DNA from 4 places in the Alteromonas sp. ABH4_457 genome. Region 2 is predicted to be linked to each of the others. Evidence: predicted binding sites of a transcription regulator. Region 2 holds the regulator's gene; each other region holds the start of a gene.
What was found. Region 2 encodes FNR, which switches genes on or off when oxygen is low (the NO sensors DNR and NnrR bind a similar motif). Its sites were predicted from a motif close to TTGATCTAGATCAA; they were not measured.
Positions count from the first base shown of each region.

Region 1: a site for FNR is predicted at 1,273-1,286, ahead of ccoG (cytochrome c oxidase accessory protein CcoG). Genes of this name have one in related genera too.
Region 3: a site for FNR is predicted at 994-1,007, ahead of ccmA (cytochrome c biogenesis heme-transporting ATPase CcmA). Genes of this name have one in related genera too.
Region 4: a site for FNR is predicted at 1,343-1,356, ahead of clpB (ATP-dependent chaperone ClpB). Genes of this name have one in related genera too.

Region 1 covers NZ_JBSWXN010000008.1:207,820-210,024, reverse strand. The annotation lists gene ACXAGR_RS20860 (DUF3016 domain-containing protein) at 1-504, opposite strand, end outside; gene ACXAGR_RS20855 (hypothetical protein) at 725-1,090, opposite strand; gene ccoG (cytochrome c oxidase accessory protein CcoG) at 1,356-2,205, shown strand, end outside.
Region 2 covers NZ_JBSWXN010000006.1:444,517-446,721, reverse strand. The annotation lists gene ccoS (cbb3-type cytochrome oxidase assembly protein CcoS) at 1-76, shown strand, start outside; gene ACXAGR_RS17375 (sulfite exporter TauE/SafE family protein) at 69-737, shown strand; gene fnr (fumarate/nitrate reduction transcriptional regulator Fnr) at 759-1,502, shown strand; gene uspE (universal stress protein UspE) at 1,606-2,205, shown strand, end outside.
Region 3 covers NZ_JBSWXN010000005.1:124,514-126,718, reverse strand. The annotation lists gene ccmB (heme exporter protein CcmB) at 1-277, opposite strand, end outside; gene ccmA (cytochrome c biogenesis heme-transporting ATPase CcmA) at 274-939, opposite strand; gene ACXAGR_RS13290 (flagellar hook-length control protein FliK) at 1,081-2,205, shown strand, end outside.
Region 4 covers NZ_JBSWXN010000001.1:733,423-735,627, forward strand. The annotation lists gene rluD (23S rRNA pseudouridine(1911/1915/1917) synthase RluD) at 1-541, shown strand, start outside; gene pgeF (peptidoglycan editing factor PgeF) at 542-1,285, shown strand; gene clpB (ATP-dependent chaperone ClpB) at 1,455-2,205, shown strand, end outside.

The DNA of each region.
Region 1 (2,205 bases), on a different contig from region 2:
CTCTTCGTTAAACCATTCTTTTATCATGGCTTTTTCGTAACCCAGGTGCGTATTTTGGGTGAAGGTACGGGGGTTATCTAAAAATCCCATATCCTTTAAATCAACATCTGCACTCTTAACGACTTTGCCCGCTTCGTTAGTGAGGGTGTAGCTGAATTTAATACGCGGAATGTCCACCCGTTTCACAATGCGAACATCGGTGCCGGTGGCGTTGCCAAAGACAAAACTGCTTGGCCACACCTGGCCGGCAAGATCCAGATTTGTCACCGTGATCGCAAGCTTGTCTTTTTCAGGCAGCTTCTCTGCCAGTTTGGCGAAGTATTCGTCCAGCGCTTTAAATGTGCGTTCGCGGAATTTCACCCGGCTTTCATTAGCAGGACGCACATCAGTGTACTTCTCCGGCTTTTCCCAGGTAATTTCTGTGGTGGCAGACCATGCCTGTACAGACAGCAATAAACTGCCGGCGGTCAGAGAAACCAGTGCAGTTCTAATCAATGTGTTCATGCTTTGCATCTCCCCGATAATTTCGGCCGCGTTGCCCGCGGGCGGCGAAAACATTCTCCGGTTATCCGGTGCCTGCTTTGAGTGGATTTACCGCGCCTCTCATGCGAAATCCCGCACGGAGACAATAAGCAGACACTTTGTTAGAGCAGTGATTAAGCAGATTGTTCCGCTAAATCACCATTATTAAAGCATGAAAAGATGAATGGAAGCTGAACCGCGTTCAGTAGTCCATCGCCAGCAGGCCGGTGGTCTCTATTGAGTGGCAAAACTGCGCCAGTTGCGCACCGTGGATATAAGGATTGATGTTGTCTGTACCACAGAATTTCTTATGGAAGATTTGCACACTGTGGCGGCTCGCCATGATGCCGTCCACGTATTCCTGCTGGAAGGGACGAAGCTGGCCCCGTTGTGCTGCACTGATTGTGTGAAGCTCAGCGAGTTCATTTCTGTCCTGCCAGGTAGCCACATAGGCATACCACTGGCCGACCACATCCTGTGCATCTTTGAACATGTACTGGACGAAGGGTAACCGAAGCACAAAGACCAGTACTACAATCTCTGAAACTACCACAAAACTACGCCACATCTGCTTTACTTTTTCCTGTTGTTTTCTGACTACCCCGGCCTGTTCCCCGCCCGGTAATAAATCATTGGTGACAATTAGCCCTGTAGATAATTTAACCGCTTAACGTCAAGTGCAACAGATTTGTTTTCATACTTATTTATGAGGTTTTATAAGCCTGAGTAGTATGCACAGAAAGGGTTTATTTGATCTATATTAAGTGTGGCGGACATACACTTGTTATACTGCCCGCAGTACACTACACACCTGTGCCAGTCAAGGTTGCCTAATGAGCGAACAAATTCAGGTAAAACAAGTATCCACGGTAAAAGTACACCAGCCCGCCGGCGGCGTAAGTCATAAGCGTCAGTCTGCACGCAGTCAGATTTATGTGCGCGCGGTGAAGGGCCCCATCGAAACGTTCCGCCGCCTGTTCGGTTTTATCTTCCTGGGTTTATTCGCCGTGATCCCCTGGATCCGCTATGACGGCCATCAGGCCATTCTTCTCGATATCATGGAGCAGCGGTTTACCATCTTCGGTCTGACTTTATGGCCTCAGGACCTTACCCTGCTAGCGTACATATTTATCGTCGGTGCTTTCGCCCTGTTTTTTGTTACCACATTTGCAGGCCGTGTGTGGTGTGGTTTTATGTGCCCGCAAACTACCTGGGTCTACATGTATATCTGGTGCGAAGAGAAAATTGAAGGTCCCCGTAATAAGCGTATCAAGCTGGATGAAAGGGCCATGGACTTCGACAAGTTCTGGCGCAAAACACTCAAGCACAGCGCGTGGATTGCCATCGCCCTGCTGACCTCACTGACGTTTGTGGGATACTTCACGCCAATCGGACAGTTATTTATCGATTTTTTCACCTTCAATGCCGGCTTCTGGTCAGTATTTTCCATTCTGTTTTTTACCTTCTGCACCTATGGTAATGCCGGATGGATGCGTGAAATCATGTGCACCCACATGTGTCCGTATGCCCGTTTCCAGTCTGCCATGTTTGATAAAGACACCTTCACCGTGTCATACAATTACAACCGTGGTGAAAAACGCGGACCCCGCCCCCGCAAACTCAGTCATGAAGATCTGGCGACAAAACAGTTGGGAGACTGCATAGACTGCAACTTGTGTGTGC
Region 2 (2,205 bases):
CAGTATTCTTTTCGATGATGATTTATCTCCTGAAGAAAAAAAGCTGGCCGAAGAACGAAAAAAACTCAATGAGTGATCTGTCGTTTTTTTCTGCCTTGCTGGTCGGGCTGGGCGGAGGCGTTCATTGTGTGGGAATGTGCGGCGGCGTATCGCTGGCACTGTCTGCCGCCACGCCGGCAGACTCATCGCCTTTACCCTATGCGCTTAGCTACAACTTTGGTCGTATATTCAGCTACATACTTGCCGGCGCTGTTACCGGCGGCATCGGGCAGATAGCAAAAGAAGCTGTACCGGTGACCGGCCCTGTACTCGCCGTCATCAGTGGCATTATGCTGATTGCCATGGCCTGCTATCTGGGTAACTGGTGGCGTGGCCTGACCGCTGTTGAAGCCCTCGGCAGTAAACTCTGGCAGAGAATTCAGCCGCTGTCGAAACGGTTTTTACCTTTCAGGTCTCCTACCAGCGCCTTTCCCTATGGTATGATTTGGGGATGGTTGCCCTGTGGACTGGTTTATTCCACCCTGACATGGGCACTGGCTTCAGGGACGGCAATATCCGGTGCTGTAATCATGGCCGGTTTTGGTTTAGGAACGCTACCGGCGTTGCTGGCTGTCCGGGCTGGTGCAGACTGGCTTTCCTCAGGTTTCAGACAACCCGTAGTTCGTCAAATCATTGCTTTGAGTTTGCTGTTGTACGCATTATTGCTGTTGTGGCGGGCTTTAAGTACTATACATTAGAATTATCGCAAACAGCGGAAAGTGAGCATGCAAAAACGTTCGGATTTTTCTATACACTGCCAGAATTGCAGTTTCAGTCATTTGTGTCTGCCCGTGGCCCTCAATAAAACTGAGATTGAGTCACTGGATGACATTATTGAACGCAAAAAGCCTTTGCATAAACACGACACCCTGGTAGAAGCCGGCGATAAATTTACCTCTCTGTACGCTGTGCGAGCAGGTTCATTTAAATCTTTTGTCACCGATAAAGAAGGTGAAGAGCAAATTATCAGTTTCCACTTCCCGGGCGATATTATCGGTTTTGACGGTTTACGTGACGACACACACCAAAGCTATACGCAAGCGCTGGAAACTGCCATGGTGTGTGAACTTCCCTATTCCACCCTTGAAAAAATGTCTGAGCAATTCCCGAAATTGCGCCATCAGATCATGCGTTTTATGAGTGCTGAAATTAAGCAGGATCACGAAATGATGATGCTGCTGAATAAACGGACGGCAGAAGAACGTCTGATTTATTTTATCGCCCATCTGTCCGGTCGCTTCGAAGAACGGGGTTTTTCTCACCGTCAGTTCAATCTGAGTATGACCCGCAACGAAATCGGTAATTATCTCGGATTAACGGTAGAAACGATCAGCCGCTTGCTGACCCGCTTCCAGAAAGAAGGCATTATCAAAGTAGACGGGAAGCTCATTACTGTTCTGGATTTTGCGGCTATGGATAAAAAGCTGCACTCTATGGACATTCCTACTCTTTGCGTGGATTAATATCCCGTTGAAATATTGATCTGAAACAAGGTCTCTCCTGCTGTAAGTCTTATACTAAAGATGAAGGCAGTATTTATTGTCTGCATCAATAAGGAGAGACGCCATGATCACTTGCAAACGTATTCTCGCCGTCGTTCAGGCCGACAACCCTGAACAACCTGCCCTTTCAAGAGCCATCGAAATTGCCCGTAAAACCGGTGCAGAAGTACACGCACTGCTTGTTGTATACGACTTTTCTTATGACATGACAACTATGCTCACCCGCAGTGAGCGTGAAGCCATGCGTGATGCAGTAACCAAAGACCGCATTGTCTGGGCAGAAAAAAACCTGACCCGCTACGATGATTATGATGTAAAGGTTGCTGTTGAGTGGAGTGATAAACGTTACGAAGCCATTACCCGCTACACCATTAACCGTCAGGTTGACCTGGTCGTTAAAGCTACCCGCAAACACGATGATTTTGCATCAGTGCTCTTTACACCAACAGACTGGCACTTACTGAGAAAATGTCCGGCTCCGGTTTTACTTGTCAAAGCCCATGCCTGGCCTGAACACGGTAATATTGTTGCAGCAGTCAATGTGGGTACAGAAGACAAAGAACATGCACAACTGAATGACAAGTTGACCGGTATCGCAAAGGATTATGCAGAGTTACTGAGCGGTCAGGTACATCTGGTTAATGCCTATCCTTCTGCCCCACTG
Region 3 (2,205 bases), on a different contig from region 2:
CATAGTAGGGCTGTCCGGATAATTGTAACTGTTCCAGTGAACCATCTGCGAAATCGTCCCGGAATAACCGCTCCATCCCGAGCAATGAGGACAATATTGCGGCTATCCAGATAACGCCCGGTCCTATCCGTTGCAGGGTTTCAGGGCCGGGTCCTATTCCCAGCGGAAACAATGTCACTACCATTAATAAGAACATAAGCGGCTGTACCAGCTCGGCCTTCTGACGAAATGCCAGTGCCAGGTCCCGTTTAAAAACCCCCTGATACAGGCCGCTCAAAACCGGTACTCCAAATCAAATGTCTGATACCCGCCCGCACGATGGCTCAGTGTCTGGTGTGAGGTAGTCAACACAGCACCGCCAGTGCTTACATGTTCACACATTTTATCTTCCAGTTGGGCAACGCCACGGGTATCCAGTGCGGTAAAAGGCTCATCGAGGATCCACACGTCTGCCTGCTTCAACCATAATCTTGCCAAAGCGGCACGGCGAAGTTGCCCTGCAGACAGTGTGCGGCAGGGTACATCTTCCATACCCACCAGCCCCACCAGAGCCAGCACGTCATAAAGATTGTCTTCGTTAAAGCTGACTTTATGCTGCGCACACCAGAATTGAAGGTTTTCGAAAGGCGACAAGATGCCGTTTATGCCGGCTTTGTGTCCTATATAGATGAGGCTGGTGAACCAGTCTTCGCCCAATGGTTTCCCCTGCCAGAGAAGGGAGCCGCTTTGAGGCTGACTTAATCCACTGAGGATACGCAACAAACTGGTTTTCCCGGCACCGTTAGGCCCACGCAAATAAATCAGCTGCCCTGGCAGGAGCTGAAAAGACAGATCTTCGAACAGTACTCTGTCCCGTTTAATGCACGTTAGTTTGCTGGCAACCAGTCCCGACAAACCGCTATCCTCTTTAACATATCTTTGTATATTCCGGTCTGGCATTCTAGCATAGGCAAAACGGAACACATCACGCCCATTGGCGTATTAAACTTTTTTATGACTTAGTTCAAACTGAAGGACCATTGACAACAGTGAAATGCACAAAATGCTTGAATTTTTCAATTAGTTGCCGATAAATCTGACATGAACTTGCAGATTGCTCAACTGTTTTCGGCGAATGCCACTGCCGCACCGGTTAATGCCGACGCAGGAGCATTGCGTTCAGACACCTTGCAGCAGCTGCCTGCAGTAGCCATAACCCGTTTACCCGGTCCGCTTATTCAGTTAACCGGGAACGCCCTCCCTCAGGAGGGACTTGTCGTAAAAGATCCCGGTCTCAGCACATCTCAGCCGCAGGTTTCCCTGGCCAGAACATCAGTCAGTCAGATGACGTTATTTGAACTTCTGCCTGTGAAGCACAGTGCAGTGCTGACACAGGCTGACACACAAAGACTGGTTACAGCACTGGCAGAAGGGCTGGCACAGTCGCAGCAACTCAGCCTTGTCAAAAATAATCCGGCCTTATCTCTGGGTGCCATAGTTGAGCAGGCGTCCCCCAAACAACTGACACTCAGGTTACAGTTACCCGGCGCACCAGTGATTAAACTGGATTTACCGGCAACCCAACACGGTGCCACTGAGGCCGGCGATAAATTTTCGTTAAAAATAACGCCTTCAACTGACAACAGGCAGTCAGGATGGCAAATTACCTTAACGCCACAAGGGAAAGGCTCTGCCCAGCCTGCTCAAAGTGTGAATGTACCGGCATCGGCGCCGGTAGTAAAACTGGCTCTGGCAAAAGCGCTGGTCAGTGAAGGGCTCAGCATTGAGGGGAAATTGCAGGGGGCTCTGCAACGTTCATTGCATTTACCCGATGGACCATCAGGCAGTATGGGAAGAGAAACATTACAAACCCTGAATGTCAGCATGCGCGGAACGCAACTATCAGCGACGGGCACCCAAACACGCCCCCTTGCTATGGTCAATTTGCCACCTGCTTTAGCGACATCTGCAAGCAATACTCTGCAGGCTCTTCCGCCGGTCCCGCTTAAACTGGCAGACATTGCAAGCCGGAAAGGGTTGCCGGTATTGCATATCCAACCGCCACCGGATCTGGCGGCTCCGGTAGCCGGTCAGCAAATATCAGGCGCGACATCTAATAATATAAAAGATGTCCATTCTGCAGGGCCGCTGAACCTGCCGCCCGAACAGCTTAGCCGCGTCAGTGAAAATATCCGTCAGCTTTCACGGCAACTTCTCGCAGAAACA
Region 4 (2,205 bases), on a different contig from region 2:
GATGGTGGTGGCGAAAACCGTTCCGGCGCAAACCCATCTGGTTAATCAACTTCAGGACCGGGTGATGAGCAGGGAGTATGAGGCGCTGGCATACGGCACTATGGTTGCCGGTGGCATCGTCGATGCGCCTATCGGTCGTCATGCAACTAAGCGCACACTCATGGCCGTTCGTGAAACCGGTAAGCCGGCAGTCACTCACTATCGGGTTATCGAAAAGTTCCGTGCACATACGCACTTGCGCCTGAAACTGGAAACTGGCCGTACACACCAGATCCGCGTGCACATGGCACACCTCAAGCACCCGCTGGTGGGTGATACTGCCTATGGCGGCAGAACCCGGCTGCCAAAAGGCGCCACAGAGGAGTGTGTTGAAGCACTACGTGCTTTCCCCCGCCAGGCCTTGCATGCTGCGCAATTGTCTCTGTTCCACCCTGAAACCGATGAATGGATGACCTGGCAGGCGCCGCTACCTGATGACATGGTGCAACTGATCGCCACTGTGCGTGAAGACACCAAAATCAAAGGTATGGATGACGTATAAGTGATACCCCTGATCCAACCGGCATGGCCTGTGCCGGACAATGTGTTTGCTTATACCAGTTGCCGCAACGGCGGACTCAGCAGCGGGAACTACGCCGGTTTAAATACCGGTGCCCACGTGGGGGACGATCCGCAATTAGTGGCCGGTAACCGTGCGTTATTGCCCGGCCATGCCTCCATTGTCTGGTTGGATCAGGTGCATGGAGAACACTGCGTTACTTTCGGTGCAGACGTGACCGGCCCTTTACCGGCGTCGCCTTTACAGGCCGATGCTTGTATCAGCAGGACCCCGGCACGCACCTGTGCCATTATGACAGCAGACTGCGTGCCGGTTCTTCTGTGTAATCTTGCCGGTACGGAAGTGGCTGCAATTCACGCAGGCTGGCAGGGACTGGAAAAGGAGATTATCGGACACACCGTCAGCGCGATGAAATCATCTGCGGATAATCTAATGGGCTGGATCGGACCGGCTATCAGTCAACCTTGCTATGAAGTTCCCCGTTCTCTGGCCGGGCGTTTTGCCCGTTACCCTGAAGCGATTGGGAAAATAGACGGCAGCGATAAATGTTTGCTTGATTTACCACTGATTGCACTTAAACAATTGAACGATGCCGGCATAAAAAACGTGACGCAATCGGGTCTCTGTACCTATTCCGATCCCCGCCAATTTTATTCACACCGTCGGGCAACGCATGAAGGCAGGGGGCAAACCGGCCGCATCGTGTCTGTCATAGGTTTGCGTTAAGCCTTTTCAATCAGTCACCCGGTATCATGTGTTTTGTGAGCCGGGCAGATCCCAACATTGATGTTAATCAACAAATTAACCTGGTCTTGAGTTATTTTTTAATCAGATAACTTGAATCACAGCAGATTAATACCCATAAAATTAGCAACGTTATTGCAGGGGATTTTTCATGCGATTAGATAGATTTACCAGTAAATTTCAATTAGCGATTTCCGACGCACAGTCTCTGGCACTGGGTCGGGATCATCAGTTTATTGAGCCCGTGCACCTGATGACAGCCATGCTGAATCAACAGGGCGGCTCTGTACGTCCGTTACTCGATCAAGCCCACGTAAATGTGAATGCATTACGCTCTTCTCTGGCTGAAGCGATCGAGCGGCTTCCACGGGTTGACGGCATCGGTGGCGATGTACAGTTAAGCAAGGACAGCGGAATTTTGCTGAACCTGTGCGACAAGATCGCCCAGCAGCGCAAAGATGAATACATCACATCTGAAATTTTTGTGCTGGCAGCGCTTCAGGACAAAGGCAAATTAGGTGATTTGCTGAAAAGCCTGAATGTGACAAAGGATCAAATCGAAACGGCCATTGATAAAATGCGTGGCGGTCAGAAAGTGACAGATCCTAACGCTGAAGATGTGCGTCAGGCGCTGGAAAAATACACCACTGATCTGACCGAACGGGCAGAACAGGGCAAGCTGGACCCGGTGATAGGCCGTGATGATGAAATCCGCCGCACCGTGCAGGTATTGCAACGCCGGACCAAGAATAACCCGGTGTTAATTGGTGAACCCGGTGTAGGTAAAACCGCCATTGTTGAAGGACTTGCCCAGCGTATTATTAATGGTGAAGTACCGGAAGGGCTTAAGGATAAGCGGGTACTGTCCCTCGACATGGGCGCGTTAGTGGCCGGTGCGAAGT